DNA from 2 places in the Pseudoalteromonas sp. P1-11 genome. Region 1 is predicted to be linked to the other one. Evidence: riboswitches for the same ligand, from Rfam matches in the RefSeq annotation. Region 1 holds a riboswitch; the other holds the start of a gene.
The links. A riboswitch is a leader RNA that binds a small molecule or an ion and turns the genes downstream of it on or off. The one in region 1 is predicted to bind cobalamin.

Region 1 (16,625 bases):
GCTAAACGACAAAACAATTAAACTAAAAGCTGAAGCTGACTCACAAGTTATGCAATTGTTTGATATTTTAGCAGGTAAAATTTCTAAGCGTGGTATGGACGTAGCAAGCTTGGAGCTGCAAGACATCACTCGTGCTGGTAAAAACGTGTTTCGTAATGTTGCACTTAAACAAGGCATTGAGAAAGACATGGCTAAAAAAGTAGTTAAAGCCATTAAAGACTCAAAAGTAAAAGTACAAGCTGCTATTCAAGGTGAAGAAGTACGTGTAACGGGTAAAAAACGTGACGATTTACAAGCCGCTATGCAAGTCGTTCGCACTGCAGATTTAGGTCAGCCTTTCCAGTTTAAAAACTTTCGCGATTAATTAGCTAAGTGTCTTTAGTATTTTAAAGTGAAAATTTAAATGTGTGGTTATTGAATATATTAGCCACACATTTTACCCCGCCCTAATTACAGCCTTTACTTACTCGCAAGCCTAAACCCCTTTTACCTGTGTAAAATTAGTCCACTGTTATTCCATACTCTTTTAACGTTATTTAAATGCATTATTAAACCTGCTTATCACGCAGTTGCGTATATTAGGCTATTCTTAATATCAATATTACTTAATAGCGACTGTTAAAGGCTTTAAATGCTTAAGTTTTTTGTTTTTATACTTATTATTGCGAGCAGTAAGTTTAGCTTTGCCAAGCCAATAAATGTAGATGTGTTGGTAGAGGACGGTTACTTTCCAATTATTATTAATGCCGAAAAAGAGCAAGGGTTAGCGCCTGAGTTTGTAAAAATACTCAATGACTCTCAAAGCGAATATAAATTTACTCTTAACTCTTTGCCTGTAAAAAGGCTCAAAAAGTGGGTCGAATGGGGTGAATTCGACATGTTGTTTTTAATGGCTATGCAATGGGTGCCTGAGGTAGCAAGAAGTGCCTTACAGGAAACGAGCTTTTATGTTATTGCTAAAAATGAGTTGTATACGCTGGCACAAAACACCCAAAAGCAAAGCTATTTCGATGACTTACATGCTTTAACAAAAGCGGGGGTATTAGGGTATTCCTATCGTTTTGCTGATTTTAAAACCGATGCACAATATTTAAGTGAAGAACACCAAGTTAGTTTAACAATCGATGAGTTTAATGTTGTTAAAATGCTGCTATTAAAGCGTGCCGATGTAGGGGTGTTAAATAACATAGCTTATCAATACTTTAAAAAGAACAACATTTTTAATATGAACCTGCTTTATAAGAGTAATACCCCAGATGCTATATACGATACTCATTTTTTAGTTAATCCTGCGCGCAGTAAAATTACGGTAAAACAAATGGATAAGCTTTTAAATTCGCCCGAAATAAAACCTAAAATCACAGTGCTTTTAAGTTTATACGGCGTAACATCCAGCTTTACTGAAAATAAATAATTTAACCTTTAGCTATATAGACGTCCGTTGACATTTGTAAACAAACTGCTCACAATAACCGCCTATTTTCAAGGTGCTTGCTGGTTGCTAAATACAGGGTTTAAAGTATTAAAACTAACAGCGAGATAATCGGGAAGTTGGTGCGCCTTTATGACAAAAGCAATCCCAACACTGCCCCCGCAACGGTAAAGTATTAACGCATTTATGTGTTTACTGAGTCCGGAGACCGGCCTTGAAGTAATCTTACTTACTTAAATCTTTGCGGTGGGCAAAGATAGGGAACATCATGCTAAATAAAACAACTCTTGGCGTTGCTATCTCGGCTGCGCTGTCTTTTTCTGTATCTGCTGCACAAAGCCCAATTGAAAAAATCACTGTTACCGCTAATAAATTTGAACAATCAATAAATAATGTATTAGCGAGCGTTAATGTAATTGAACGCGCCGAAATAGATGCAAGCAATGTACGCGATTTACCAACCTTACTAAGCACACAAGTGGGTTTTCAAATTAATCCTAATGGTGGCTTTGGCCAAACGTCGGGCGTATCTTTGCGTGGTACAGGTTCTGGCGATACGCTAATTTTAATTGATGGTGTACGCACGGGCTCAGCCACGCTAGGACAAAAAGCATTAAGTAACGTGCCGCTAAATAGTATTGAGCGAATCGAGATCATAAAGGGCTCGCGTGCAGCTGTGTATGGCTCAGATGCATTAGCTGGGGTTATTAATATAATAACGCGTGAAGCGAGCAATGTATCACTTGATGCCACATTTGGCTCTAACGCTTATCAAAACTATCAACTTGCAGGTTCAGTAAAATCAGATGAAGTGGTTAGCGCATTCAATGCAGGCTTTGAAAAAACCGATGGTTTTGATGCATTACAAGGTATAGCGCCCGATGACGACAGCTATGAAAATAAAAACGTAGGCTTTAAAGTAAACTATGCAGATGCACACTACGGTAACTTTAAGCTACTAGGCCAGTACAGCGAAGGTTACGCGGATTACGATAGCAGCTTTAGCCCTGCAACGAGCACGGTTGAAAGAGGGGACTTTAAAAACTATCAACTGTCGGCGCAGTGGAGCAAAAATTACACTAACCAATCTCATGCTATAGATGTTGCTTTTGCAACCGATGATTCTGACAGCACATATGTGGACTCTTTTACCGGCGGGCCATTAACCAGTACATTTATTACTAAGCGCTCGCAAGTAGATTACAGCGGCCAATACCGCTTAACAAATGCGCTTAATATTAGCGGCGGCGTTAATTGGTATAACGATGATGTATCGCACAGCTCGCAAGCATTTGATGAGGATAGCCGCGATGTATTAGCAGTGTTTGTTGGGGCTTATTACGACACCGACACTGTGCTTGCCAATTTAACTCTTCGCCAAGACGACGATGAACAGTTTGGTGATGAAACAACCTATACTGCGGCGGCTGGTTATCATTTATCTGAAAATTCAACATTTAGAATTAGTCAAAGCACAGGTTTTAAAGCGCCAACATTTAACGATTTATACTACCCAAATTTTGGTAATCCAGATCTCCAACCTGAAAAATCAATAAACCGCGAGCTTGGTGTAAATGTTAATTTTGACAGTGCACAAGTCGATTTTGCAATTTTTAGAAACGACATCGAAGATAAAATTGATTACGATGAAAACTTTGCGTTAGCTAATATAAACGAAGCTCGCTATGAAGGGGTTGAGTTTAGCCTTACACAACAAATTTTAGGGTTTGATAGCCACTTTAATTTTGCATACTTAAGTGCCGAAAACAAAGAAACCGGCGATGAGCTACGCAATGTTGCCAAGCGCACTGTTAATTGGGAGCTCGCAAAGCAATTTGGTGATTTTGATGCTCGCATTGATATGCAATACCGCAGTGATCGCGAGGGGGCAGTAACGCGCCTAGGATCGTATACACTTTGGAACCTAGCGGGTAACTATCATGTAAACGATAATATTGAGCTGTCGCTGCGTGTAGAGAACCTATTTGACAGAGATTACAATGTGGTTGACTCAAGAGCTGACTTTACAAGCGGTGACGTATATTACTACAACACCCCAGAGCGCCGCTTTTTTGCAGGTGCAAGCTATCAGTTTTAATAGCGTTTTTTAATGTGTATTTATACCAATTCGCATTAATACTTAATCATTTTCAGGGGCTAAATGTGTCGCTATCTGCTTTAAAAAATTCTCGTTTAGAACAAACGTTTATCCATCCTCAAAATAGATCACTTAATTATGCGGATTGGTATTAGAATTATTTTAACAACGCAAATTAGCTAGTCAGCTAAAAACTCTTTAAATACAGTTTCAAACTTGTGTAACTTAGGCGCAATTAAAATACTACAGTAACCCTGCTGTGGGTTTTCGTTGTAGTAATCTTGATGATAATGCTCTGCTGGGTAATATGTGGTCGCAGGGCTAACCTCTGTCACTATTGGCTCGCTAATATGGTTTTGTAACTGGGCTATCATCTCATTGGTTTGACTTAATTGCGCATCGTTGTGGTAATAAACAACACTTCTATACTGTGTGCCAATATCGTTACCTTGGCGATTTAATTGCGTGGCATCGTGTAACGTAAAAAACATGCTAAGCAGTGTTTCAAAACTCACTACAGCGCTGTCAAATTCCAGTTGCACAACCTCAGCATGGCCTGTTGTACCAGAGCAGACTGATTTATACGTGGGGTTGTCGGTATGGCCGCCGGTGTAACCTGAGCTTACGTTTAGTACACCTTTTACTCGTCTGAATGCAGCGTCTATACACCAAAAACAGCCTCCACCAAATGTTGCTAGTTGTGTTGATGTGCTCATAAGTTGTCCTAATTATGTCTGTTACAGTATTAAGGCGAGCATAAATTGAATACGCCGTAACAGCAAGTTACGGCGCAGTGTAAGCTCAGTTAAATTTCTTCGCTGTCTTTTAACGGGTGAGAGTCGGCTTGCTTATTTAATTTTTGCTGTAAGAACTCTGGCGACTGTGTGTTGCGGGCTAGGGCATAATACGCTGCAGGCACAACATAAAGTGTTAGCAATGTTGATACAATAACCCCTGTAAATACCACCACACCAATTACCATGCGGCTCTCTGCGCCTGGGCCTGATGCCAATACTAAAGGCACTGCGCTCATTACCGTAGTCAGAGAGGTCATTATTATTGGGCGCAGGCGCTGAGTGGCCGCTTGCAAAATAGCCTCGCTAAATTCTACGCCTTTATCACGCAGTTGGTTGGTAAATTCGACTATTAAAATACCATTTTTAGCGCTTAAACCTATCAGCATTACAATACCAATTTGGCTATAAATATTAAGCGTTAAGCCAGTTGTCCATAGGCCAAACATGGCACCCATTAGGCCAAGTGGTACTGTTAGCATAATGACAAACGGGTGCATAAAGCTTTCAAATTGAGCAGCTAAAACTAAAAAGGTCACAGTTAGGGCAAGCACAAATACATAGGTCATGGCCGATGCGCCTTCGTAATATAATTGTGATTCACCTTTATAATCTACAGCGCCGTCTATGTCGTTTTCCTCAGCGGCTACTTTGTTTAAAAAGTTAAGTGCTTGTTCAAGTGTATAACCGTCAGCAAGATTAGCGCTTAGTGTAATGGCGCGCATTCGGTTATAACGGTTTAAGCGCGATGCTGTGGCCTCTTCTTTTAAGCTTATAAGGCTATCTAGTGGGACCAGCTCACCACTGCGTGATTTAAGGTAAATATTTGAAATGTCAGTAGGGTTTGTAAAGTCTTGTTTAGTGCCTTTTAAAATTACATCGTATTCTTCACCACGGTCAATAAAGGTGGTAACACGGCGCTGCCCCAGCATGGTTTCTAGCGTGGTACCTACATCTGATACCGACACACCTAAATCGGCGGCTTTGTTTTTATCTATGCTGACTAAAAATTGTGGAAAGGTTTCTTTATAGTCGTGATCGATTCTTACCAAGCCTGGATTTTTTTCTGCGCGCTCTATAATGCGGTCGCGCCAATCAGCAAGTTGCTCGTAATCGTTACCTTGTAGTACAAACTCTATGGGGCGAGAGGAGCCGCCACCGCCAATACCACGGCGCATAATAGCAAAGGCACGTACATCTGTTACTTCGGTCATTTTGGCGCTTATTTCGTCCATAACTTCCCAGGTAGAGCGCTTGCGCTTATCCCAATCGGCCATACCAACGATAGCAACACCGCCACTGCCGCCCCAGCCCGGTACGCGTACTAAAACACGGCTTAATTCGCCAGCTTCTGAGTAAGGAAGCAGGCGCTCTTCTATTTTGGCCATGTTGGCTGCGTTATTTTCATAACTTGCGCCTTCAGGGCCGCTCATCATAATAAAAAAGGTACCGCGGTCTTCTTTTGGCGTAAGCTCAGAAGGCACTTGCAAAAACAACGAGTAGCTAACAAAACCAGCAAGTACTAGGCTTATCATTAAGCCCCATTTTTTGGTCATATTTGAGGTAAGCGATTGGCGGTAACTGTTTTCAACTTTGCTAAAAACACGGTCCATCCATTGGCTAAATTTACTTTCTTTTTCTGACGCTTTTAAAACTTTAGAGCACAGCGCCGGCGAGAGCGTAAGGGCAGTAATACTAGAGAAAAACACCGCGGCACTTACAGCCATTGCAAACTCTGTAAACAAAGCGCCAATTCGGCCATCCATAAATACTAAAGGTACAAACACCGAAATAAGCACAAGCGTTGTCGCAATAATTGCAAAGCCTACTTCGCGGGCACCTCTAAAGGCCGCTAATAAAGGTGGCTCGCCAAGCTCAATCCGACGGTGAATATTTTCAAGCATTACAATGGCGTCATCTACGACTAGGCCAATTGCTAATACCAGCGCAAGTAAGGTTAATAAGTTGATTGAATAACCCATGGCAAGTAAAAACATAAAGCTGCCAACAAGTGCTACAGGCACAGTAACGGCGGGGATAAGCGTAGCGCGAATATTACCTAAAAAGATAAATATTATTAACACCACTAACCCCATAGAAATGGCAAGCGTGCTATATACTTCGTTGATTGACTCTTTAATAAAAATAGACGAGTCGTAGCTGTCTTGAATAGTGGTGCCCTCTGGCAAATTACGTTTTATTTTTTCAAGTTCACTGCGGGCGTTGTCTACCACTGTTAAGGTGTTTGCTTTAGCTTGCTTTACTATGCCAAGGCCAATCATGTTACGGCCGTTACCACGGAACAGGCTTTCATCGTCGGCGGCTTCTAAATGTACATCGGCAACTTCACCTAAACGCACAAGGTAGCCGTCTTCACCACGTTTAATAACTAAGTTTTGAAAATCACGTTGGTCTTTATAGCTACGCGCTGTTCGTACGGTAAAATCGCGGTCGATAGATTCAATTTCACCTGCTGGTAGCTCTACGTTTTCACTGCGTAGGGTGTTTTCGATATCACTCGAAGTGATCCCTCGAGCAGCCATGGCTTGGCGGTTTAGCCAAATTTTCATGGCGTATTGGCGCTCACCACCAATACGTACATTTGAAACGCCATCTACAACGGCTAATCGGTCGACAATAAAGCGCTGTGCATAATCGCTCAATTGCAGCGAGTTCATGGTTTCACTGTTAAGTACAAACCAAGCAATAGGGCTCTCGTCGCTGTTTGACTTAGACACCTCTGGTGGGCGCACTTGCTCTGGTAGATTGTCTAGTGCGCGAGCAACTCGCTCTCGTACATCGTTTGAGGCTGCGTCAATATCACGGCTTATATCAAACTCAATAACGATATTAGAGCGCCCATTTCTGCTTGAAGAATTAATACTTTTAATGCCTTCAATACCCGATATTCGGTTTTCTAATATTTGCGTTATTTTTGTCTCGACTATTTCTGCCGAAGCACCAGTGTAGTCAGTACTAATACTAACAATAGGGGTTTCAATATCGGGGTATTCTCTAAGTGGTAGCATCGAAAAAGCCACCAAGCCAAATGTTAGCAGTAGTAAGTTAATTACTATGGCAAAAACAGGGCGTTTAACACTCGTATCTGTAATTTTCACCGATTAACCCTCAACACTTACTTTGCTACCAGGGCGAATTTTAATAATGCCTTCGGTAATCACTTGCTCGCCATCGCTAAGGCCTTCATCAATCGCTACCCAGCCGTTATTTCTGCTTGCAACATGCACTTCTACCTTGTTGGCAATACCCTCTTTTACTTGGTATACAAAATGTTTATCTTGCAGTGGGATCACGGCTTTTTCTGGCACCATAAGCGCCTGATTACTACTAAGCTCCAAAGCGGTGTTTAAAAGCATACCAGGGCGTAATAGCCCGGATTTATTAGCAAAGCTTGCGGTTACTTCTACACTGCGAGTAATCGAGTCGATACGAGAACTAATATGGGTCACTTTGCCGGTGAAAGTGCGCCCTGGGTAGGCATCGTTTTGAGTATGTACTTTCATGCCTAGGTTAAGTTGAGATAAATATTTTTCAGGAACTTTAAAGTCAACTTTTATAATACTAATATCATCAAGCGTTGTAATAATTGTATCGCTACTTACATAAGCACCAACCGACACTTCTCGTTTGCCTAATAAGCCAGAAAACGGTGCGGTAATTAGCATTTCATCAAGTTTGGTTTTAGCGCTTTCTAGTTGGGCTTGCGTGGCATCTACGCGAGAAAGCTGCTCTTCTAATAATGATTTAGCGGTAGATTGCGTACGAGAAAGCTCAGTAAGGCGGCTTAACTGACGTTTTTCTTCTTTTAAGTTAATGCCTAGCTCTTTTACAGCGTATTGTTCTTGCTGATTTTGCAGCTGCACAAGGCGTTGGCCTTTACTTACTAAGTCGCCATCTTCAAAATATATGTGTGTAACATAATCGCTTTGTGCGCTTTTTATATAAATTGCTTGGTTTGCGCGTGCACTGCCTATGGCTTCAATCATAACGGTGTTTTCTTGAGACGATACTGTATGAGCCATTACCTGTGTGGGTGTATCACTTGAATTAGATTGTTCACCATGGCTAGATGGCAAATATAAGTACACACTTAAAATAACAAGAAGCGTAATTAAAAATGGAAAAAGAGCTTTACCTGACTGTTTTGAATACATCGTTTTCATACCTGAAAATAAATTGTAAGTATTGTACGAAATAAGACCGTGAAAAGGCGGTTATGTGTCTCATAAATTTGTGCGTTAGGCGTAAAAATTTATGAGACTAATTACTTGTTCCCATTTAACACTAAAATTATGATAAAACGATGAAGCAACCACCGCAGTGTAAAACCTGTTTAACAATGAGAAAAATAATACTTTGGGGTATTGTTATGTTTTTATTTTATATGGCTTTTTACCAATATGGGTAAGCCAAGTTCAATAATAAAATACAGGGCGCAAGGGGCGCGCAATGGCATTGAAGTACTTACTGTAGGCAGCGTAGGTTTGGTATTTATTATGCTGTTTAATTTACTGCGCCCGGGTGAAATTAGCTTAATAGAAATTTTTTTAGTAAGCATGTGCATAGCTGCTATTTTTATTGGTTTTTTAAAAACACAGGAACCTTATTACAGTTTAGTGCTTAGTGAGTCCTTACTTGTGTATCAGCATAAGTATGGCCAGTGGCAGTTACATGTTAGTAACTTACACCACAGCGGTATTCCTAAGGTGGCTGACGGCCTTGAATACCTTGAATTAAACGCAGTAGGTTTAAAACTTAATGATATGGACGAATTTTTAAGCGCTATACACCCACGCATTGCCGGAAAACTACTGATAGAGCAGCGTAATTTATTTATGCAAGCTGTTCAAAAACATTGCAAAAATGGCAATTGCCCATCAGAATGGTTAATAGAAGAGACACAATACACCTCACCTAAAGGATTTAGCTATACTGGACTTATAGCTATGTTTGCTAACAGAGCCAAGCACCTTGAGTTGTTAACGGGATATAATTTACTGTTACCCGCAAGTGTATTAGAGACAGACATTTGGTCGTTCAGTGCCGATTTAAATAAATGGAAACGCGCACCTGAACGGTTTATAGCATCGCAAGTTGGACACTAAATGCGATAGTAGGAAAAATAATGAGCCAAGAAAGATCTTTTATAAAGAGTGGTCGCAACACCATCATCCATAAAGATAAAAAGCTTGATCTAGTCATTGTAAATGCAGAGCAGCACCCACGTATAAAGGTAACTCAAAATGGTTTGGAGCCATTTAAAGAGGACCTACCTAAAAACCGGCGTGATGCCAAAGAGCGTTACCTTGAAATTGTTAATGTAAGTAGCGCTGATATTTTTGGTGAAGAAAAACAGCTGTTGTTTATTCAGGCGCTTGATGGGCGTGAATACAAAGTAGATTACTCAAAAATAGGCACTAAGCTGTTTGTGCGTATTCATCAAGATACGTATATGTAATACCAATCCACAATAATGCTTAATCATTTTGCGACACGTTTTCCAGCCTCAAAATGGATCACTTAATTAAGCGAATTGGTATAACTCTAAATGGCACCTTTATTGCTAGTGATTACACTATAGTAATTATTTGACATTTAGGTGCGTTTTATGAAAGCGTTTGCTTTTACTCCCCTTATATCTTGTTTTTTATTGGCTGCCTGTGGCGGTGGAGGCGGCGGTAGTGAAGACTCTACTGTTGAAACCTCGGTTAATGCCGGAACCGATCTTCAAGTTGTAGAAAAAACAGAGTTTACAATCACCGCACAAGGCTCACCAGCCGACGGTACCTTTACTTGGCAGCGCGTTAGCGGCCCATCTGTGGACGGCTTCCCGCTTGAAGGTGCAGAGCAAACAATTACTGCGCCCGATGTTAAAGCCGATAGTGAACTTGTACTATCTGTAAGCTATCAAACAGATAATGGCAGCTTAGTTAGTGACAACGTGAGCATATTTATTACCTCAAGTAATCAATTACCGCTTGCTGTTGTTAGTCAAACAGCCCCAGAAATACTGCCTTCAACCTATAACGACACCGTAACGTTAAGCGCTGAAGAGTCGAGCGACCCTGACGAAAATGGCCAAATTAATAGCTATCAGTGGCAATTAATTTCAGGCCCTGATTTAGATGTAACCGACTTTGACAACTCTACGGTAAGTTTTAGCCACCCGCTGCTTGAATCAAATACTAATTTAATATGGCAATTAAGCGTTACCGACGACGAGGGCGGCGAGGCAAGTACTGAATACAGTATGACATTAAATAAAACAGACGAGCTGGTTGTGGCCAATGCCGGAGATGACCAAAACGTTGAAGAATTTGAGGAAGTGACCTTAGATGCAAGTGAAAGTGACACCCTAACAGATACGTTTTCATGTAGCTGGCAACAATTAACGGGCAATGCCGAAACGCTGGCAAATACTAGCCAATGTACCACGACATTTTTTGCCTCCGACGTTGATTTAGATACCACGTTGAGCTTTGAAGTCACTGTTACTGATTCTAAAGGGCGCACTGACACCGATACCGTATTTATTGACGTATCACCAAAAGCATTAGGGTTAATTAACGACAGTGGCCTAGGCGAGTGTTATAACAATACCCAGCGTATCAATTGCCAAAGTAGTGACTTTCCGGGTCAAGATGCAGAGCTTGGTCGAGACAGCTTTGCCAACCAACTCGATAAAGCAGGCCAAGGTAACCTTGCGTTTGACTACACTAAGCTAAATCAGTTTGCTGATGAAGTAGCGGATGATAGTGACGACTTTACTTGTATACGCGACAACGTAACGGGGCTTGTATGGGAAGTGAAAAGTGTAGAGTCAGGTACATTACCTAATACCACCTTACGCGATGGCCAAAATCATTACTTTTGGGATTTAGGCACGACAACCTTTACCGATACCAGTACCGCTAATACCACCTGTCCAGATGATACAAGCTGTGGTGTGCAAACCTATATAAATGAAGTGAACGACTTAGATTTTTGCGGCGGTACCAATTGGCGCTTACCAACTTACACTGAGCTGTTGAGCTTAATAGATTATGGCAAGCAGGGCGAAAACGTATTAATTGATGAAGCGTTTTTTCCAAATATGCCAGAAGCAGGCGCTATAGATGATGTGAATTTACCGTACTGGACATCACAAACTGCAGCCGATGGTACCAGCTTATCGCAAGCGTACATTATCGATATGAGCAACGGGAATGACTTAGCCTACCCGAAAGAAAAATACGCGTATGTACGTTTAGTCAGAAGCCGATAGGAGAAAATCATGAAAACATGCTTACTATTTTCAATGGCTGTATTTAGCGCAAGCTTTCAACTAGCCGCAGCGCAAACGTGTTACGACGGGGCGGATACAACAACACCAACCACTCGCTTCACTCTTAATGACGATGGCACAGTGTTAGATACAGAAACAGGCCTAATGTGGCAACGTTGTAGCTACGGACAAGTTTACGATAGCGACACTGAAACATGCACAGGCTCTTCTCCGTCACTTAATTGGCAAGAAGCACTTAGAGGCGCAGAAAACGACACCACTGCCGATTACGACGATTGGCAGGTGCCTAATGTTAAAGAGCTTGCCAGTATTTTAGAGCACAGCTGCACCGAACCAAGTATTAACGAAGAGGTGTTTTTAGGCACTAAATTGCAAAACTACTGGAGTAATACCTCAGGGGTAAGCACGATGAGCTCAGCATGGGTTTACCAGTTTGATAGTGGGCTTAATAGCTTACATGCTAAAACCAGTGACGTGTATTTACGTTTGGTGCGTTACGAAAACTAAGTAAAATAAAATAGCCAAGCACTTAGCTTTAATACAAAAGCGCCGCTAAATTTAGCGGCGCTTTTTTGTTTTACATAAATTTACGTTATTTCAATAATAAAGCGCATACAACGTTGTTACTTTGTCGTTTTTTTTGCCATTATAGGCCGAGTTTTAATGACGAAGGAACATTGCGGTGTATTTAAGCTACTTTGGCTTGAGCGAAAAGCCATTTTCGATCTCGCCCAACCCCCATTATTTATTTTTAAGCGAACGCCACAAAGAGGCACTTGCCCACTTAACCTATGGTTTAGGCGAAGATGGCGGGTTTGTATTGCTAACCGGCGAAGTGGGAACAGGCAAAACCACCATTACCCGCAGTATGTTAGAGCAACTGCCAGAGAATACTCAAGTTGCAATGATCCATAATCCGGCGCTGTCGGAGCTTGAGCTTTTGGCCAGTATTTGTGATGAGCTAAACATTACTTACGATGCCCAAAATGCCACCCTTAAAAGTTTAACCGACATTATTAAGCAGCACTTAGAGGCTAATAACAAAGCGGGCGGGCACACAATTTTAATTATTGATGAAGCGCAGCTCCTTGCCCCCGATGTGCTTGAGCAATTACGACTATTAACCAACATAGAAACTGATCATAAAAAACTGTTACAAATAGTCTTAGTGGGTCAACCAGAGCTTCAGGCATTATTAAAACGTACTGAGCTTAGGCAGTTAGCGCAGCGAATTACAGCACGGTATCATTTATTACCGCTCACCCAAGGGCAAACAGTTGCGTATATAAAGCATCGTTTACATATTGCCGGGTGTGATAAAGGCGTTTTTTCGCTCGATGCTATGCAAGCTGTACATCAGTTAACTGGCGGCATTCCACGCTTAATGAATTTAGTCTGTGAGCGCGCGTTAGTCGGGGCTTTTTCTAAGCAGCAGCTTATTGTTGATAGTGATATTATAAAACAATCAGCCCAAGAATCACTGCCTATGGACTTTGTGGCTGCGCAGAATAATGCGCCTAAATCCACTGGCCGTGTTTATTATTACTTAGCATTTGCTGCTTTGTTTGCAGTAGGTGTTGGCATGTCGTTTATTATATAGTTAGGTAATTTATGTCTTATTTATTAGATGCATTAAAGCAATCTCAACAAGCAGATATGAGCGCCGAGCAATATGATTTGCAGTCAGCGCAGTTAAAACAGCAGCAAGCACTTACGCGCTATAAAAAAATGGTGTGGCTACTTGGCGGCGCAATTGCAGCATTTATTGCTATAGCGGGTGGCTTTACAGCAGGTAAGTGGTTTCAAAGCAGCGCACTATTAAACACAAGCCAGACGGTTGATGTTGTTAGCACTGATAGCAAAAAGCAAAAACAAGCAGTAACAGATAAGCCAACTACAGCGCAAAATAAAGCCGAAAAGCCTGTAACATCACCTTCTTCAGAGGCTGAAAAAAATAGTAATAAAGCAACGATTGAAGGGCAGTTGGTGTATGTACAAACACCTACCGGGGTACAAAAAATGTTGCTTACCCCACAAGGGCAGTATATCCCTATTAATGATAATCCGGCGCAGCAGCAACCAGGTTACAATGTGCAAACCCCTATAAATGCTAACGGGTATAATCAAAATGCGTTTAATCAGCAAACTTACAATGCACAGCTACCTAATACGCAAAGCTATAATCCACTTGCTTATAATGCACACGGCCAAAACACGCAATTTATGCAGCCACAAACACAAAATACAAGCTCAGCAGGTTTAGATATGAGCAAGTATAAAGTGCTTGGAAAACCACTGAATGGTGAGAATACCCCAAGCACGCAAGCGCCGCAAAGTAGTCCGGAGCTTGATGCTGTACCGAGTAAATTAAAAGATGCCTTTGCGCAAGCGATAAAAGACTCGGAGCAAGAACAAGATTACGAAGTAACCCAGGCCTCACGCAGCTCATCTCGAGTTAAACCGGTTGAGCTATTACCTGATGGCTTACAAGCCATGCTGCCAAGCATTAAATACCAAGCACATATATACTCTTCAAGTGCAGATAAACGCTGGATAAAGCTTAATGGGAGAGAGCTACACGAAGGGGAGAGCATTGGGGCACTAACAGTGCGCGAAATTACCCCAGAGCAAAGTGTACTTGATTTTGATGGTTATGAATTCAGTATTAAAGCTTTGCAGGATTGGCCGCAATAAAGCGCAGCTAATAAAGTAAGGCCGCAAAACTGCGGCTTTACTTTTTAACTCAGGGTAAAATAGCGTTTTTGTAAAAGCGCTCTAAATCAATGTTGTAGTCGGTCGGCTTAACAGTTGATTCGAGCTTGTCAGCTGTTTTTTTATTTGCCAAGTTTATATCTTGCATTTCCGTGTAGCGACCGTGTTTAGCACTATAAAATGTTTTAACCACCGGCTTTAAAGGTGTTTCAGGGTTACTCTGTGTAACCAAGCCTACTTTTTGGCTAGATAAGCGCACCAAGGTGCCTACTGGGTGAATGCCAATACATTGGATAAACTTAGTAAGTAGCTCACCATCAAAGCTATCAGGGCAACCATCTTTTAAAATTTTAAACGCTTTTATAGGCTCCATACCTGCTTTATATACCCGCTCTGCCGTAAGTGCATCATATACATCTACAATTGACGCCATACGTACGTATTGGCTTATCTCATCGCCTTTTTTGGCAAACGGATAGCCTTTTCCGTCTAACCGCTCATGGTGTAGGCCGGCAATATCTACAGCAATCCCCGTTAATCCTGCTTCTTCCAAAATTTGCTTAGAATACAGAGCATGGTTTTGCATAATTTTAAATTCGTCATCACTAAAGCGGCCCGGTTTATTGAGCACTTTGTCAGGAATTTTAATTTTTCCTATGTCATGCAACAAAGCACCTGTAGTGAGCTCTACAATAATGTCGCGTTCTATGCCTAAGTGCTTTGCAAAAATACCCATTAAAATAGAAACGTTGATAGAGTGCTCTAATAAGTAAGCATCTTTTTGACGCATTTGGGTTAAGCAGGCTAGGGCATCTTGGTTTCTAAAAATAGAGTCCATAAAGCCACTGGCAAGCTCTTTAAAAGGCGCTATGTCTATATCTCTACCCGCTTTTATATCGCCAAAGGCCTTTTGTTGAAGTGTTTTAGCTTCGTCGTAGAGCTTTTTAGCTTTGCCCATTTCTTGTTCGCTACTATGAACTTTAAGCCAAGGGTCGCGTTTTTTAATCTCAGCCTTAGGCGCTGGGGCTTGGGTGTCGGGCTCGGGTGTAGTTAATGTTTTATCTGGATCTATCTCTATTTCTAAAATGCCCGCTTTTTTGAGCTTATCGATACTCGTCTGAGTTTTAACCCAGCCTTGGTTTTTAATTTTAATGCGCCCAGTTTGTTTTGTAACACTTTGAACAAACATGCCAGGCTGTAATTGCGAAATAGAGATGACTTTCAATTTTTTTGCTTCTGTAATGGGTCTTTGTTTAAATTAGCATCATTATACGTTTCAATATAAAAAAAAAGGCACTTTTTAAGTGCCTTTTTTTACATTTTTAGTTAATTAGTATTGGATGGGCTATTCGTCATCTTCTACTAGGGTCATCAGTGAAGTATTACCACCAGATGCGGTAGTATCTATACTGATCGTTTTTTCAGTAATTAAGCGCTTAATTAACGTATCGTAATACTCTGAAGTAATTACTGGTAAAATAGCGCCTTTACGCTGTGCAAGTTGTTGGCTGAAGTAACCTAAACGAGACGAACGTGCAGCAACCACCGCACCCGCTAAGTGAGGGTGAGCCAAAATAGCTTGTAGCTGATTAGGTTTTGCAACCTGGAACACGCCCTCAGCAACGCCTGTGGCAATAAACTTATCTTTAAAGGCTACCGCTTCGTCGTAAAATAGCTCTGATGCTACCGTAATTACTGTATTACCTGCAGCAAGTGCTGTAATGATTGAAAGCGCCCAAAAGTTAAATGACGTGCTTTTATCTGCATAACATACTACACAACCACGTGCTTCAAGGTGCAAGGTGTTTGATTCACCAGTAGGCCCAGGCAAAGTAGTAAACTTACGCATATGTTTTTCTAAACGGTTAAGTTGTGCACGCGCTTCTGAAAGCGTTAATGCCAAATCGTCCGCTAGGTCATCAATAATTTCGACCGTTGCTACTTTAGCAAGCAACTGACGAACAGCCGATACACGGTCATTTAACGGTGTTGCACGCCAAATTTTCTCATCGCGCATTGAGTTAGCCATCAGCTTTTCAACTTGCTCGTTTGCACCGCTGTAATGGTGTAAATCAAGCTCATCTGGCGTTAGGTTAGTCATTTGCACGTTATCAGGTGATGCTTTCTCTTTTACTAAACGCTGCAGGTAGTTAGGGCCACCGGCTTTAGGGCCAGTACCAGATAAACCACGGCCACCAAATGGTTGCACACCTACAATGGCACCAATCATGTTGCGGTTTACATATACGTTACCCGCACGCGACATTTTAGCTAGGTACTCAC
Region 2 (16,625 bases), on a different contig from region 1:
TTCAAAGGTAATTACATTACCCGCACCACCATGGCCGCGCTGATTGTCGTGGTTATCTACAAATACCACAGCTGATGAACTTGGCATAAAGCCCCAGCCTTCACCAAAATTACTTAACCATGCAAGCGAGCCATTTCTAAAGGTATTACCAAGCTGCGTACTGTATTTAAACTCGGTAACTAGCCCTGTACTTAAATACTCTGAGGCTGCAACCGCTTCAGTACCTTGATCTATCACCTCATGAAACACCACTGGCGAGCCATTTATTTTTGCCATTAAACTTTGAATATCACTTGCAGCAACATGCTTAGCAGCATCAAACCTAAAACCTTTAACACCCATAGCTTGAAGGTCATTAATATATGCCGCTAATGTATTTTGCACATAATTTGAAGAAGTGTTTAAATCGGCCAGCCCTACTAGCTCACAGTTTTGCACGCGATAACGGTTATTACCGTAATCTTCTGGGTTAATAGAGCAACTTTCGTGAAAATCTTGTGGGCTATAAATAGGGTATTGTTTATTACCAAAAGTGTTACCAGCAGTGCCCGTACCACTGCCGGCCGCCATATGGTTTATTAATGTATCAACATATATATCGACGCCTGCGGCGTTACAGCGATTAACCATATCTATAAATTGCGAACGGTTACCGCCTCGGCTTTGTAGTTGGTAGCTCACAGGTTGATAGCGAGTCCACCATTGGCTACCTGTAATATGCTCGTTAGGCGGAGACACCTGTACCGCAGCATACCCTTTTGGTCCTAAAAACTGCTCACATTCTTGGGCTACATCTTGCCAATTCCATTCAAATAAATGCACAAATGTTGTAGGTGCAGCCGATACTAAACTTGGTAAGGTTAAACCTAAGCTAAAACCTGCAGTGGTGATCATTTTATTCAGTTTCATAGTGTGTGTTTCCAGTGTTGGGCGAGTTAAACAACATACTCGACGTTATTTACAAGTGGTTAACACTAGTTTGAGAGTTGCTCAAATAAAAACTGAATACGTATGCATAATGGGTAAACTATCCTTTATTACTAGATAATTACCTGCCTTAAAAATTACATTTTCAAGTAAAACGCTTTACATAACGCAATATAATCATCGCTGTAGCGGTTTTTTTCATCTTTTATGCATAGGGAGGTAAGCTCAGGCAAAGTGTTGATTAAGCTAAAGCGCATCAAACTGCGGCTAAATGCTTTACTTGGTGTGGTTTTTACTTGGCAATGCGCGTTTAAATAAAGCCCGCTTTGTTTTGCCAATTCAACGAATAAGCCCGCCTCTGTGGTGGGTAAAATTACGTTAAAGCACGAATGCTCATGACTTAAACGCATATAGGCATGTATTAGTTCGTCAAAACTTAAACCATCGGTATGGCGTGCGGTGTTACGGGCATCGCTTAGCCCTTTTAAACTACGGTTAAAATAAGGGGGGTTAGAAATCACAACATCAAATGGCGCCGCCTGTTTAAACGCTTGTATAGTGGTGTGCTTTACTGTGATATTTGGCCACGGGCTAGAGGCTATATTTTGCTGCGCTTGCTTGTAAGCAGCTTCATCAATTTCAACAGCGGTTATGCTAAGTGCTGGTTGGCGCTGTTTACACATAAGCGCAAGTAAACCGGTGCCTGTGCCTATATCGAGTAATGTATTGGCACCTTTTAAATACGTCCATGCGCCAAGTAAAATGCCATCGGTTGAGACCTTCATAGCACAGCTATCGTGCTCAACCTTAAATTGTTTAAACGTAAACCCTGACATTTTTTCACCTTTTCATTCACCAACTGGCGTATAGCGCGTATAATTGCAGGTAATTGTCCCTTATTTTAGACACTCTATGCAATTTTCTGAATTTGATCTTGATACTAAACTACTCAACGCCATTGATAAAATGGGCTACGAGACACCAACCAGCATTCAACAACAAGCTATTCCTGAAGCGCTGCAAGGTCGCGATATTTTAGCATCAGCACCTACTGGCACAGGTAAAACGGCGGCATTTTTAATTCCGGCTATTCAATACTTAATGGATTTTCCGCGTCGCGACCCAGGTTTTGCACGTGTGTTAATAATGACCCCAACCCGTGAACTGGCTTATCAAATTCATGAGCAATGTGAACTGCTTGCTAAAGGCACTCACCTTAAAATTGGTGTAGTAACAGGTGGTATAAACTACGGCACCCATAAAGAAATTTTTGAAAACAATAACGATATTTTAATCGCCACACCAGGGCGTTTAATGGAATACCTTGAAACCGAAAATTTCCATGCTGAAAACGTAGAAATGCTTATTCTTGATGAAGCCGACCGCATGTTAGACATGGGCTTTAGAAAAGAAATGCTGCGCATATGTGACGAAGCTAAAAACCGTCGTCAGTGCTTTTTATTCTCTGCGACGTTAGAAGGCGATAGCGTTGAGTTATTTGCAGAGCGTATTTTAAACGACCCAGCTTTACTTGAAGCCGAATCGTCACGCAAAGAAAAAGCAAAAATTCATCAATGGGTTCACCTTGCTGATGACTACCACCACAAGCTTGAGCTGTTGGTTAATACCTTAAACGGCCCAGATGTAAGTAAAGCCATTGTGTTTGTAAAAACCCGTGAGCGCCTAGAAACGCTAATTGGTGAGCTAACTAACAATGGCGTAAAAGCCGCGTGGCTGCGTGGCGAAATGCCGCAAGATAAGCGCATGAAAGCGATGGAAAATTTCCACAGTGGTAAAACGCGCATATTAATAGCAACCGATGTTGCGGCCCGCGGTATTGATGTTTCTGACATTAGCCACGTAATTAACTTTGATATGCCGCGCACTGCCGATGTCTATGTACACCGTATTGGCCGTACTGGCCGTGCAGGTAAAAAAGGGATTGCTATATCATTAGTTGAAGCGCACGACATTGGCATTTTATACAAGGTTGAGCGATACACAGAGCAAAAGCTTAAGCGCCGTATAATTAAAGGGCTTGAGCCACAGCATAAAGAAGCTAAGCCACCCGCTAAAAAGCGTAAAGATCCGGTAAAAATGAAAGCTAAGAAAAAAGCCAAAGCTAAAAATAAAAAGAAATAGCACACCATAAATAAACAAGCCGGCAGTTGCCGGCTTTTTTGTACCCGTTACAAATGTAACCCAAGCATGTAACTCATTCCCATTAAAATGTAATTATTGCCCACCTGAATTCCCACTTAATAAAATAACCTTATATTTCAACAAATTAAAACTGGCATCGAAATTGTAACTGAGAAAGTAACTCAGCTAAGAATAGCTGCACGATTAACCGTAATGTAAGGATGAAGTTATGAACCGCTTTAAGTTAACTATCGCTTTAGTATCATTTTGTTGTTTATTTTTATTAGCTTGCGCTACAAAAGTAAGTGCAGCAACTAACTTAGCCGTAGTAAGCAGTGTGGCTACTCAACCTAACTTACAACAAACAATCACCAATACGTTACGCACTAACCCAAACTTAGCATTAAGCGATATTCGCGTGCAGGTTGAAGACGGTGAAGTTGACCTATACGGTGAAGCGCAAACAGGTTTTCAGCGTGCACTTGCGCAAAAGTTTTTAGAAAATATGGATGGCGTTAAAATTATCCGTAATAAAATTAGTGTTATCTGATACCGCATTACAATTTTTGTTTATATAACTTATTCCTCTGCGTGGCTTGTTTCTCCAACACAAGCCGCGCTTTTTTATGCTTAACAGCACACTTTAGTATCTAAACTTCTAGCTTTAGCTCCCCTATTAAAAATAGAGCAAACACTTAGCCGCCCTTTCCCACTCTTTTAAATTAGTGACTTACTACAGCTTTGATAAAAGAATGCTATAACAAGGCTGTAAAGTTCATCTAATCAGCGCATTTTTAATACCGTTGGCAACCTACAAGTGTTTGCTAATCAACCTCACCATGAATAGCAGTTAATAATATATGGCTTAACGCATGCAAATGCCCCATCACTTACACAAGGAAGCTAATACATGAAACGATTTATTTACTACTGCTAATCCCTCTTATTGGCCATGCAGAGGAAGGTACTTTTGGCTTTGCTGCAGATGTGTCTGTATCCGGCTTTTTTTAGCCCAGAAATTAGTGAAATAGATATTATAAAAGTCTATGCAGATTCTGTTGCTGATCTGGCAGAATTAAAAGTAGGCGACAAGGTAATAGAGTTAGATAGCTGCACTATTCCAGATTGCCCTGCTAAAGTTGCAAAAACTTGATGACAGGGAAAAACACATAAGTATTAATTTAAAATAAATTTATTAAAAGTATAGTTAAATTTAACCCGACTTAGCGCTTTGAAATTACTAGCAGCGCACTTTTTATGTAAAAATGCGCTGCTAGTGGGTAACTATTACTGGGCTAGTTTAAAGCAGTATTAGTCGCTCATTCGCTTTGATTTGAACCCGTATTACTCCCGCCTTGTTGTTTGGGTGACTGTTGGTTTATTTTATCGCTTATCATGGCATCGAGCTTTTCACCGCCTTTAATGCCAAAATCTAACGTACGTATTGGGAATGGAATACTTATATCTGCAGCATCAAGCGCTTGTTTAACAGCGACTACGCCTTTATGGCGTACTGTCATAAAGTCTGGCTCGCCTGGGTATTTTATCCAAAACCACACCAGTAAATTAATACTACTGTCGCCAAAACCTTCTGCGTACACAGCGGTTTCATCTTTACGTATTACAAAGTCAAACTCGTTAATTTTATCAACGATAACTTCTTTGGCTTTTTCAATGTCGTCGCCGTATGAAATACCCACCGGTACTTCTATTCGTCTAACGCCTAACGTGGTGTAATTTTTTAACACGTTTCTAAATAATACCTTGTTAGGTACCAGTATTAACTGCCCGTAAAAGCTCTCTATTAGCGTGTTACGCAGGTTTATAGAATGTACAGAGCCAAATACATCGTCGGTTTCAATTACATCACCCGCTTTAAATGGCTTGCGTATTCCCATAGCAATACCGGCAATTAAGTTCTCGGTCATGTCTTGAAAAGCAAAGCCAATGGCTAAACCTACAATACCCGCACCCGCTAGTAACGATGTGACTGTGCCTTTTAACCCCATAAAATCTAAAGCGATAAATAGGCCCACACATAACACAATAACCTTAAAAATAGACGCCATTAAATCAGCAATTTGCTTAGAGTCGAGTGAGCGCCTTAATAGGTTTTTCATTAGCTGGCCGGCAAAGCGCGCTATTATTGAAAATACAATGGCTATTACCACTGCCACAATAAAGTTTGGGATGTGGCTTATTACTACATCAAACCACCCTCCGAGTTTTTCTTCGATGAGTTTTTCGGCTTCGGCTACTGAAGGTATGCTGATCATATTTTTACACCTATCTATTTTTTATCTCATTAATAGTAGGTGAAGTTAGCAAGTTTAGCGCCAGCATAAAAAAAGCCATGCAATGCATGGCTTTTTAACTCATTGTTTGCTGAGTATAAATGCTCAGTTTTGCTCGTCGCGCATAAATACTGGCTCAAGCTCTTTTGCTGTTGCTTCAGGGCTAAAGTAATAACCCGCCACAGTAAACTCTTTTAATTGGCTAAGCTGTGTTACCTGGTTTTCTATAATGTAACGGGCCATCATGCCGCGCGCTTTTTTAGCGTAAAAGCTAATTACCTTATATTGGCCATTTTTGCAGTCTTTAAAATGCGGGGTAATAATTTGCGCATTGAGTGCTTTTTTATCTACTGCTTTAAAGTACTCGTTTGAAGCAAGATTAACGAGGTATTGTGCGTCTTGCGCTTTTAATTCCTCATTTAATTTATTAGCAATAATGCTGCCCCAAAATTCATACAAATTTTTCCCGCGAGGGTTATCAAGCTTAGTACCCATTTCTAGGCGGTAGGCTTGCATTAAATCAAGCGGCTTTAATAAGCCGTATAAACCTGAAAGTATTCGTAAATGGCTTTGCGCATAATCGAGGTTAGCGGCAGTGAGTGTTGCGGCATCTAAACCACCGTACACATCGCCGTTAAAGGCTAGTACCGCTTGTTTAGCATTACTTTGTGTAAATGGTTGCGACCATTCGCTAAAGCGCGCAGCGTTAAGCCCTGCAAGCTTATCGCTAATTTTCATTAGGCTGCCAATTTGCGCTGGAGTTAGTTCACGGCATACTTTCATGAGCTCTTCGCTGTGCTCTAGTAATTCAGGTTGAGTGAACTTATCTGTTGCGGGTGGCGTTTCGTAATCAAGATTTTTTGCTGGTGAAATAACAGTGATCATAGTTAGCTATTGACTTGTAATTTATTTAATGTCAATTTCAACATTAAATGAGACGAAAAGCACGTTTTGTTTATAAAATACCATTGAAAATTAATCGCAATGGCCTAAATCCTACCTTAATAAATCATGCATCGTCGTTTTTCTATTGATAAGGACATAAGACCTATCAAGCATTGTCACACTGTTGCAGTATTGAATACTTATATTAAGGTAGTTTAGATTTTCTTTTAACTTGCTTGGAATGAGGAAGGCAAATGACTAGCGCTCTACAAAGGCTAAAACAACATTCATCTATCGTAGCCGACACTGGCGATATTGAAGCGATCAAAAAGCATCAACCTGAAGATGCAACCACAAACCCGTCGCTTTTATTAAAAGCGAGCGAGATTGAAGCTTACAAGCCTTATTTAGATAAAGCTTGGAGCTATGCAAAAGAAACAGAGCAAGATGCAGCTAAACAGCTTGAACTTGCATGTGACTACTTTGCCGTATTACTTGGTAAAGAAATTAGCGAAATTGTACCTGGTTATATTTCTACTGAAGTAGATGCTCGTTTATCATTCGACACCCAAGCAACTATTGATAAAGCACATACCCTGCTTAGCCTTTATGAAAAAGAAGGTGTAAGCAAAGACAAAATTTTAATCAAAGTTGCGTCTACATGGGAAGGCATTAAAGCGGCCGAACAGCTAGAAAAAGAAGGGACTAAATGTAACCTAACTTTATTATTTAGCGATGCTCAAGCGCGTGCATGTGCCGATGCAAATGTATTTTTAATCTCGCCATTTGTTGGCCGTATTTTAGATTGGCACGTAGCAAATGGTATGGAAAAACCAACCGATCCGCTACAAGATCCAGGTGTTCAATCTGTACGTAGCATTTTTGAGTTTTATAAACGCCACGATTACAAAACCGTTGTTATGGGCGCAAGCTTCCGTAACACCGGCGAAATTATTGCGCTTACAGGTTGTGACAAGCTAACGATTAGCCCTAACCTACTAGAAGACTTAGGCAATTTAGAAGGCGCAGAAGAATACTTACTACAAAGTGATATTCCTAAAGAGCCAAAGCCTGCTCCACTTACTGAGTCGCAGTTCCGTTGGTTACATAACCAAGATGCAATGGCCACTGAAAAACTAGCTGAAGGTATCCGCTCATTCGCAGATGCACAAGAGCAGCTAGAAGCACGTTTTAAAGCAATGTAATACGCGCTAGTTATGTATTAAACGCCGCACCTGCGGCGTTTTTTTATGCCCTTAATATAATCCGCACCGCTTTATACTAACCTGCCACAGCATGTACCATTGCCTACACAGCTAAATAGCTAACTTTTAGTATTTTTTTATTTATTTTTTTATTTAAAAATAACGCGCTCAATAAAGCTAGTTAGTATTAAACTTCATCAACGCATCACATACCTGTAACAAATTCGTCACTTTTTTATTCTATTTTAGCTAGGCCTGTGGTATAGGTATTCTCGAGGTTCACTAAAATCAATAGGAGATAGTCATGGATAGCCTAAACGATATATTAGAGATATTAGAAGGTCCTGATACAACAAGAAAAACCTCTCAAAAGAATAAAAAAAGAAAGTGGCGCGAGATTGAGGCCATAAAAGACAAACAACGGTTACGTAAAGAACTACAGGAGTTAGACTTTTTTACAGACAGCATTGAAATTGATGAGCTAGATTTTTAATTTCAAACTCATTGCGCTCAATTAGGCAATTTATTTTGCGGCAGGAAAACCGTATCGATAGTAAAGCTAACGCTAGGTTTTACCCCTTCAAAATAATTGATAATTATTGCGCATGGGCATTAATACTCAATAACTAAGCAAAAGGCTTTCATGATACGAAAGCCTTTTTTAATATATCAATTAAACCTGCCAGTTAATGGGCGTATCGCCTTGGGCTTGTAACAATTCATTTGTTTGTGAAAAGTGCTTACAGCCAAAAAAACCACGATGCGCAGAAAGCGGCGATGGGTGCGGCCCTTTTAAAATATGATGGCGAGCGCTATTAATATTTTTACCTTTTTTTTGCGCATGAGCGCCCCATAAAATAAACACTACCCCTTTGCAGTGTGCATTTATATGAGCTATCACGTTATCGGTAAATTGCTCCCACCCTAAATGCTTATGCGAGTGCGCTTGGCCTTGCTCAACCGTGAGTACTGTATTGAGTAAAAACACGCCCTGCTCTGCCCAGCTTTGTAAGTAGCCATGGTCTGGTATTTCAAAACCGGGAATATCCGTTGCCAATTCTTTGTACATATTTTTTAGCGACGGCGGTAACTTTTTAACCTCTGGCAACACAGAAAAACATAAGCCATGGGCTTGGCCTTCTCCGTGGTATGGGTCTTGACCTAAAATAACCACGCGAATATTGTTAAGGGCTGTCGCTTCAAAGGCACTAAATACTTGCTCTTTGGGTGGGTACACAGCAACACCTTCGACACGGCGTTTTGCTACATAATCTAATGTTTGCTGCATATAAGGTTGCTGTAATTCATATTCTAAAAAGGCTGGCCAATCGCTCATTGTATACTCTTAATTTGTTTGCGTGATGCGTCTATTTTATCACACATATTTGCCAGTCCATCTAGCATGCGCGGCGTAAAACGATGTAATAAATCGGCATTTACACGTATAAATTGGTTCTGTTTTACAGCGGGGACTTCTGGCCATTTTTGCCAATTAATTTTAGGTTGTGGCTTATCGGCTTGTTCATCAGGAACAATAATAATCTGTGGTTTTTTAATCACCACGTTTTCAATACTTATTTGTGGGTAGTCGGTTGGGCTGTGTGCAAATACATTGCTTACATGACATGTTTCTATAAGCTGGTTTATCCATGTATTTTCACTTACCGTCATCATTGGCTCTGGCCATAATTGATAAAAACCAGTTAATATTTTTTTGCTTTGCTGCTGCTTTTTAATTTTTTTGAGCTTAGTAATAAATGCGTTTGCTACTTGCTTGCTTTGCTCAATACGCCCTGTAAATTTTCCAAAAGCAATCAGCTCGTTTGCAACTTCTTCTATTTTTTTGGGATCACTTAAATGTACTTTTATACCAAGGCGTTTAATTTGTTCTAAATCTTCACTTTGATTACCGCTTTTCCAACCAATCACTAAATCGGGTTTTAGCGCTAATAATTTTTCAAGGGAAATACCATAGTAACCACCAATGCGTTCAATACTTTTAGCTTCATTTGGGTAATCAGCGTAATCAACAGTGCCAACAATATTACTTCCCGCACCTATAGCAAATAGGTTTTCTACTATATGCGGTGCAAGTGCTACAACGCGCAGTTTATCTGGCGCAGCTGTATCACTGGCCACGGCACTGCCCCCTGAACTCAATAACAGCAGTGCAGTAAAAAACGCTTTATACATTAGTAATCAAACCCTTCTAGTGCTTTTATACCCGAGTCGAAGGCGTGTTTAACATTGCGCACTTCGCTTACTGTATCGGCAAGGTCTGTTAACGTGCGGTGCGCTGCGCGACCTGTAATAATAACCGATTGCATGGGAGGGCGATTATTTAGCGCGTTTACTACCTCATCTAAATCAATATAACCGTAAGTCACCATGTAGGTAAGCTCATCAAGTAATACTAAATCAATACTGCTATCTGCAAGCATACGCTTTGACTCTTGCCACGTTGCTTGCGCGGCTGCGGTGTCGGCTTTTTTGTTTTGCGTATCCCATGTAAAACCGGTATTCATAACGGCAAATTCAACCCCTGCACCTTGTAATAAATTACGCTCTCCACACTCCCATGTGCCTTTAATAAACTGACAAACAGCGGCTTTTTTACCATGCCCTACGCAGCGAGCAACCACACCAAAGCCTGAGGTAGATTTACCTTTACCATTACCCGTAATTACCTGAAATATCCCTTTAACATCTTGCGCAGCAGCCACGCGTGCATCTACCTGCTCTTTTACTTTTTGTTGGCGCTGCTGGTGCTTATCGTTATTTGTATCCGTCATTATTATCTCCTTCATAAATCGATATAATGTGTTGTATATTCAAATGCGCCTCGCACATAGTGGCTAAGCGCTCAAGTTGTTGCTCGCGGTGCGATACAATACTCACAGGTTGTATGGTTGCATCGCTTTTTACCCACTTTAAAATTTGCAGTGTGGCAGCGGGTTCATCAAACAAGCCGTGTAAATAAGTACCAGCAATGGCATTGTCGTCACTAATAAAGCCATCGTTTTCAAACCCATGAGGGTGCGCGTTAAACGTTAAAAATGGCTTATTAAGTGCTGCGCCTTCACTAATGCCGGCATGAATTTCGTAGCCGCTACACGGTGTTTGCAAATCATTTAACTGCATAGCCGCCGTTACTTTAGTGAGTACTTTTTGCGTGCTAAGTGTGGTTTCAAAAGCGCATAGGGCAAGCCCCGTTACTTGCTTTAATGACGACTCGACTCCGTTGGGATCATTTATGGTATACCCCAACATTTGCATACCACCACAGATACCCAATACTTTGCCACCATAGCGTAAGTGCCGCTTTATTTGTGTATCCCAGCCTTCATTTTTTACAAAACTTAAATCACCCAGCACGTTTTTACTGCCAGGAATAATAATCAGATCAACCGGTGGGATCGCGTGTGTGTGGCGTACATAATTTATATTAATATTTGGGTGCAGCCGCAATGCATCAAAATCGGTATGGTTACTAATATGCGGCAATAAAAGCACGGCTATATTAATGGTGGCAGTCGTCACCGTGTTATCTATTGCTACAGCATCTTCGGCATCAAGTGCTAAATCATGCAAATAAGGCAGCACTCCAAGCACTGGTTTTTTTGTGTAGCGCTCAAGCCAATCTAGCCCACTTTGTAGCAAGCTTATATCGCCTCTAAAGCGGTTTATAACAAAGCCTTTTACGCGCGCTTGCTCGGATTCGCTTAATAACGCAAGTGTGCCCACTAAATGCGCAAACACACCGCCTTTGTCTATATCGGCAATAATAATGACAGGGCAATCTACCGCTTCTGCGTAACCCATATTGGCAATGTCGTTCTCGCGTAGGTTTATTTCTGCGGGGCTGCCTGCGCCCTCAACCAATAATAAATCAAACTGCTTTGCTAGGCGTTTATGCGAGGCAAGCACTGCATCCATCGCAACTTGTTTATAGTTATGATACGCCCCTGCCTCCATATTACTAATGGCTTTTCCATGTACAATGACTTGTGCCCCCGTATCACTATTGGGTTTGAGCAATATAGGGTTAAAGTCGTTTTGAGGCTCTACTTTAGCGGCTATAGCTTGCAAAGCTTGCGCACGGCCTATTTCGCCCCCCTCTTTTGTAACCGCGCTATTAAGCGCCATATTTTGCGGTTTAAAAGGCGCGACCTTTACACCTCGCTTTGCAAACACTCTACAAAGCGCAGCAACTAAGGTGCTTTTTCCGGCATCTGAGGTAGTGCCTTGAATCATTAAGGTTTTCATCAGCACTATGCCTTTGTTTTTCTAAAAAAGAGTAAGCTTAAAAAAAATACGCTACCCATGGCTGCTGTAATTACCCCTACAGGGAGCTCTTGGTTTTTAAGTAATGAGCGCGAAAGCACATCGACCCACACCATAAACGTGCCGCCCACTAAGCTGGTAATTAATAAGCCAGCAGTACTGCCCTGAGATATAAAAAAGCGCACTATGTGCGGCACCATTAAACCTACAAAACCAATACCGCCACATAGGGCCACCAGCACGGCCGTTATTAACGAGCTCAATACCAACATTAAAATTCTAAAACGGTGCACACGGACCCCAAGCGTTATCGCGCTTTCATCGCCAAGAAGCAGCGCATTTAACTGCCTTTTAAAGCTCAACATAAAGCTAATACACACCACTATAACCACGCATGGCAACCATAACGTGGCCCATTGTGCGCGGGCAAAACTACCTAACGTCCAAAACAAAATACCAGCCACTGCTTGCGGGTCACTCCAATACAGCAATAAACTTGTAAATGCGCTAAATAAAAATGACAGCGCCACCCCCGCTAGCAACATAGACTCTACTTGCGACCTTTTTTGCCGCCCAGCAATAAGTATCAATAAGCCCATTGCTAAAAAACTCCCTAATAAGGCAGCAGCCGATAACATAAACCCTGCACTAATACCCGCAACAGCCATAAGCAGTACTACCCCAAACGACGCGCCTGACGATATGCCAAATAAATACGGATCAGCGAGCGGGTTACGAGTAACCGTTTGTAAAATAAGCCCTGCAATAGCCAAACCTGCACCCGCCATAAAGGCAAGTAAGGTACGAGGTAACCTAAGCTCATAAATAATACGCGCGTTAAACGAGCCCTCCCCTGCTGATAAAATCCCTGTGAGCACATCACTTAACGGCGTATCTGCGGCGCCAAAACTCAGTGCGCTAAAAAGGCTACCCAGTGCAATTAATACGGCTGCTATAAATATTGTCCACTGGTTTATTTTTGTTATATCCATTTAATTAATAGCCATAAAAGTAAGTAATATGAGGAATAGTTTGGCCATTTTCTGTGCGCTGAGGGTGGCTAGTTACGCGCGCACATACCCCAAAAACATCCGCTAGCATGTCCTCACTAAGTACCTGCGCAGGCGAACCTGTATGTGTTATTTTACCTTTATTAATAACCACCAGCTCATCGCACATAGCGGCTGCTAAATTTAAATCATGAAATGAGGCAAACACAGTGACCCCTAGCGATTTTGCCAGTTCCATCACTTGTATTTGATATTTAACATCTAAATGGCTAGTTGGCTCATCCATGATGAGTAATTGCGGTTGCTGCACTATAGCGCGGGCAATTAATGCACGTTGCTTTTCGCCCCCCGAAAGCGATTCAAAATTTTGCTTACACTGTTGCTCAAGCCCTACGGTTTTTATTGCCTGTGTAATTTTTTGTTTGTCGCTGTGGGTGGTGGCGCTAAATAATGATTTATGAGGTGTAAGCCCAAGGGCAACCACATCAAATAATGTTAGGTTAAATTGCGCAGGCGTTTCTTGTAGAACTACAGCAACATATTTTGCGTAGTCTTCACTTTTAAGCTGCCAAATATCCTGCTGATTAAAGGTAACGTTACCAGCGGTGGGTTTATTAAAGCGATACAAACAGCGCAGTAAGCTCGACTTACCCGCCCCATTTGGGCCAATTAACCCAATAAACTTACCCTTAGCTATGTGTAAATTAATATTGTTTAAAATGGCGTGTTCATCAACTTCCCACGACACATTTTGAACGTTTAATAAGGGTGTATTTGGCGCTAATGTAGTTTGCAAAAGTGAGTCCTTGGAAAGCGTGCACTCACTAACACACAGCTAAAAGACTAGTGCATCAATAAAAATGAGTTTACCCGCTCGTTAAAAAAGTATACCAATCTAGAACTTCTCATGCTGATTGATATGTATCATTTGTATCTGACTTAAAGCGTGATGCTAATTACAGTTACGGGAATAGTTGAGGAATTTCACCCCATTCCAAATGAGGATCTATTATGGGCGGGTAAGTAAATAATTTAAAGCAAAAAAAACCGCGCTCATTAGAGCGCGGTTAATAAAGGGAGTGTTTAAGCAACGCTTAAAACTTGTATTCCATACCTAGGCCAACGTAGTCTTGGTCAACATTGTTGTCCATATCGAAGCTTGAGTAAAAACCAAATACTTTAATGTTTTTATTAAACTTATGATCAACACCTACAGAAACTGCCGTTTTGTCGTCGCTGTCATCAAAGTCCATTGCTTGGTATTGCACTTTAAACGTGTTTTTACCCATGCTGTAGGCTGCGTTTAATAAATAGCCGTCAGCTTCTGCGCTACCGTCTACTTTTTCTTGAGTTTGGTACATAGCGCCTAATTTAAAGCTCTCTACTTTACCTTGAATTGACGCACGCACTACATCGTAGCCATTTACTTCGCTATCGGCTGCAACCGAGGCGTAAACCGCACTCTTTTTAAGTGCAGAGTCACCGTAGGTAACCGCCATTGAATAGCCGTTATCTGCAGCTACGTCATCTTCGGCAATAAATGTAGCAAGTACTTTAAAGCCTTCGTAGCTTTTAGATGTATAAGTGATTGAATCACCTAAGCGGTTTTCACCTTTAAAGACATTTTTAATATCGCCTTCAAGGTCATTAAATAAATCTAACTTACCTTGCGATTGTTTAAGCGCTGTATCGTTACGACCCACAACAACTTGACCATATGCACCTTTTAAACCTACGTACTGGTTACGTGCAGAAATATTGTCGTCGTTATCACCTTTAGAGTCAGCATCAGATACATCAACTTGAAACTCAAACTTATAAACCGCTTCTAATCCATCAGTAATCTTTTCAGACCCTTTTAGGCCAAAGCGAGATGCATTACTTTTAATTTCAGTGAAAGACCCTTCGCCATCATCAGACGATTGCACAGTAACATTCGCTTTACCGTATACATCAACGTCTGCAAACGCGCTAAAAGATAAACCACTTACTAGTGCAACACATAAGCTCGATTTTACAAAATTCATGTTATTTCCTCGATAATCACAAGACTAATTTTTAAAACAGCTGCAGTTTGTCACCGTTAAATGACAGATATATTACAAAGGAAACATTTTTGTCTTTTTATTTTAATAAAAGTGTCTAAATTCTGAAAACAAACCGACATGAATATTTAATAAACAAAATTGTACCTATTCAACCTCATTAAAAATCATAGTCGGTATTTAGTGTTCATCAACAGGCTGATAAGCATTTATTTTAGGTAATAAGTTAATCAGGGTTTCTATTAGCTCTTTTTGTTCGTTGTCTCTGTGGTAGGCCACAAAAATATCACGCGAAGTATGTTCTACGTCTTTTACATGAAACAGCTCACCCTTTTCTAGGTGAGATTCAACAAGTACCTCGGGGATAAACGCACTGCCGCCACACTGAAGAATTAAATCAAGGGCAATACGCCCCGTACTGGTTCTAAAATAAGGCGGCGTTTTACCGGTAAATTGGCGCGCATGCCATAGCGAAAACGTAGTACCCCAATCAACGTATACATATTGGTTATCAAAAAAGTTCTCGTTAGTGGCCGTGTCATAGCCACTAACCGGAATAATTGGCAGCTCGCAAATTCGCTCAACCACAAGCTCGTCTACTTTAGGGGGGTCAAATAAAATGGCTAAATCAAGCGTACGCTCTAATAATAACCGCGTGCTTTCTTGTTGGGCTTTAACCTCTGCGACCAACGAGACCCCAGGCATAGCCGACACAATATTAGTAATGCCAAATTGTAAAAACGCATCCCATATATTAGGTGTACCCGCTAAACTTATTTGCTTGTGCATGTTATCGGCAAGTGCCACATCCACTTTGGCACGCTGCATGCCGGTAATGATCATTTTAGCGTGCGGAAGCAATCGCTCTCCTGGCGCCGTTAATTGAATATTGTTACGCTGGCGAATAAACAAGTTTACACCCAACCCCTGCTCTAACTGGCGAATCCGAAAGCTTACTGCCGATTGAGTGATATACAGGTTTTCAGCCGCTTTACCAAAGTGACGCGTGCGCACAACCTCTACAAATGTTTTTAATAAATCTATATCCAATTTTTTATCCTCACGATAAAAATAACTTGTTTAATAAATTGTCAAACTTGCATCATACTCCAGCAATAAACAGGGTATGAGGATACAGTTATGAGCAACGATATTTCACTACTTCGCCAAGCGTTTGTTAGCCAACGTCAATTTTATGATGATCAAAACTTTCCTCGCGGGTTTAGCCGCAGCGGAAACTTCACCTTATTAGAAGCCAGCATATTAGAGCAACACGGCGTTGTACTAAAAGGCCTTTATAATAAAACTTTAGCACCCCAAAATACGCTACAAGAGCAATTTGTTGACGTAGTTTGTGGCAGTAAAGAACCTACAAACCCAATCGAAAAAGCCTGGGTTAAATATTTAAAACTAACAACCTGTAAAACCAAGTTTCATACACTTTTTGGCCGTTCAAAAATGTCAGGGCCGGTACCAATAAGCCAAGACGATTATACCGAATCAGATAGCGTATAAGCCTCTAAGATATTTGCTTTTTTGCGTTTTAACAGTTACAACTTGTATAAGCAAATACTTTTGCAAAATATCAAACAAGGTTGTTACGTGACGCGAAAAATACTCATAGTTGAAGATACGCCTACTATAGCGCGTGTGCAAAAGCATATCGCGCTTAAAGCAGGTTACGAAGTAGATATAGCCGAGTCTTTAGCGGCAACAAAAGAGCTAATAAAACACAATAGCTACTTTTGCGCTGTTGTTGATTTTATCCTTCCCGATGCTCCTGCCGGTGAGGCGATTCCGTATACTATTAATGCCGACATTCCCACCATAGTA

Region 2: another riboswitch for cobalamin. It lies ahead of AN390_RS12545 (ABC transporter ATP-binding protein); the one in region 1 lies ahead of AN390_RS03035 (TonB-dependent receptor domain-containing protein).

Annotation. Positions count from the first base shown of each region.
Region 1 is NZ_LJSP01000002.1:66,883-83,507, forward strand. Features, by position in the region: gene AN390_RS03025 (YajQ family cyclic di-GMP-binding protein) at 1-364, shown strand, start outside; gene AN390_RS03030 (hypothetical protein) at 632-1,414, shown strand; cobalamin riboswitch at 1,501-1,664, shown strand; gene AN390_RS03035 (TonB-dependent receptor domain-containing protein) at 1,701-3,530, shown strand; gene msrA (peptide-methionine (S)-S-oxide reductase MsrA) at 3,710-4,246, opposite strand; gene AN390_RS03045 (efflux RND transporter permease subunit) at 4,336-7,443, opposite strand; gene AN390_RS03050 (efflux RND transporter periplasmic adaptor subunit) at 7,447-8,499, opposite strand; gene AN390_RS03055 (DUF2982 domain-containing protein) at 8,746-9,450, shown strand; gene AN390_RS03060 (hypothetical protein) at 9,471-9,803, shown strand; gene AN390_RS03065 (DUF1566 domain-containing protein) at 9,954-11,609, shown strand; gene AN390_RS03070 (DUF1566 domain-containing protein) at 11,619-12,137, shown strand; gene AN390_RS03075 (ExeA family protein) at 12,313-13,230, shown strand; gene AN390_RS03080 (general secretion pathway protein GspB) at 13,242-14,324, shown strand; gene AN390_RS03085 (HD-GYP domain-containing protein) at 14,374-15,567, opposite strand; gene putA (bifunctional proline dehydrogenase/L-glutamate gamma-semialdehyde dehydrogenase PutA) at 15,688-16,625, opposite strand, start outside.
Region 2 is NZ_LJSP01000006.1:172,790-189,414, forward strand. Features, by position in the region: gene AN390_RS12480 (alpha-amylase family protein) at 1-909, opposite strand, end outside; gene AN390_RS12485 (tRNA1(Val) (adenine(37)-N6)-methyltransferase) at 1,065-1,763, opposite strand; gene srmB (ATP-dependent RNA helicase SrmB) at 1,840-3,069, shown strand; gene AN390_RS12495 (BON domain-containing protein) at 3,299-3,619, shown strand; gene AN390_RS19740 (hypothetical protein) at 4,046-4,222, shown strand; gene AN390_RS12500 (mechanosensitive ion channel family protein) at 4,389-5,345, opposite strand; gene yaaA (peroxide stress protein YaaA) at 5,469-6,248, opposite strand; gene tal (transaldolase) at 6,503-7,453, shown strand; gene AN390_RS12515 (DUF3545 family protein) at 7,758-7,946, shown strand; gene ung (uracil-DNA glycosylase) at 8,127-8,789, opposite strand; gene AN390_RS12525 (cobalamin-binding protein) at 8,786-9,646, opposite strand; gene cobO (cob(I)yrinic acid a,c-diamide adenosyltransferase) at 9,646-10,245, opposite strand; gene AN390_RS12535 (cobyric acid synthase) at 10,229-11,719, opposite strand; gene AN390_RS12540 (iron ABC transporter permease) at 11,725-12,729, opposite strand; gene AN390_RS12545 (ABC transporter ATP-binding protein) at 12,734-13,543, opposite strand; cobalamin riboswitch at 13,655-13,795, opposite strand; gene AN390_RS12550 (porin) at 13,842-14,774, opposite strand; gene AN390_RS12555 (LysR family transcriptional regulator) at 14,973-15,842, opposite strand; gene AN390_RS12560 (DUF413 domain-containing protein) at 15,933-16,307, shown strand; gene AN390_RS12565 (response regulator) at 16,395-16,625, shown strand, end outside.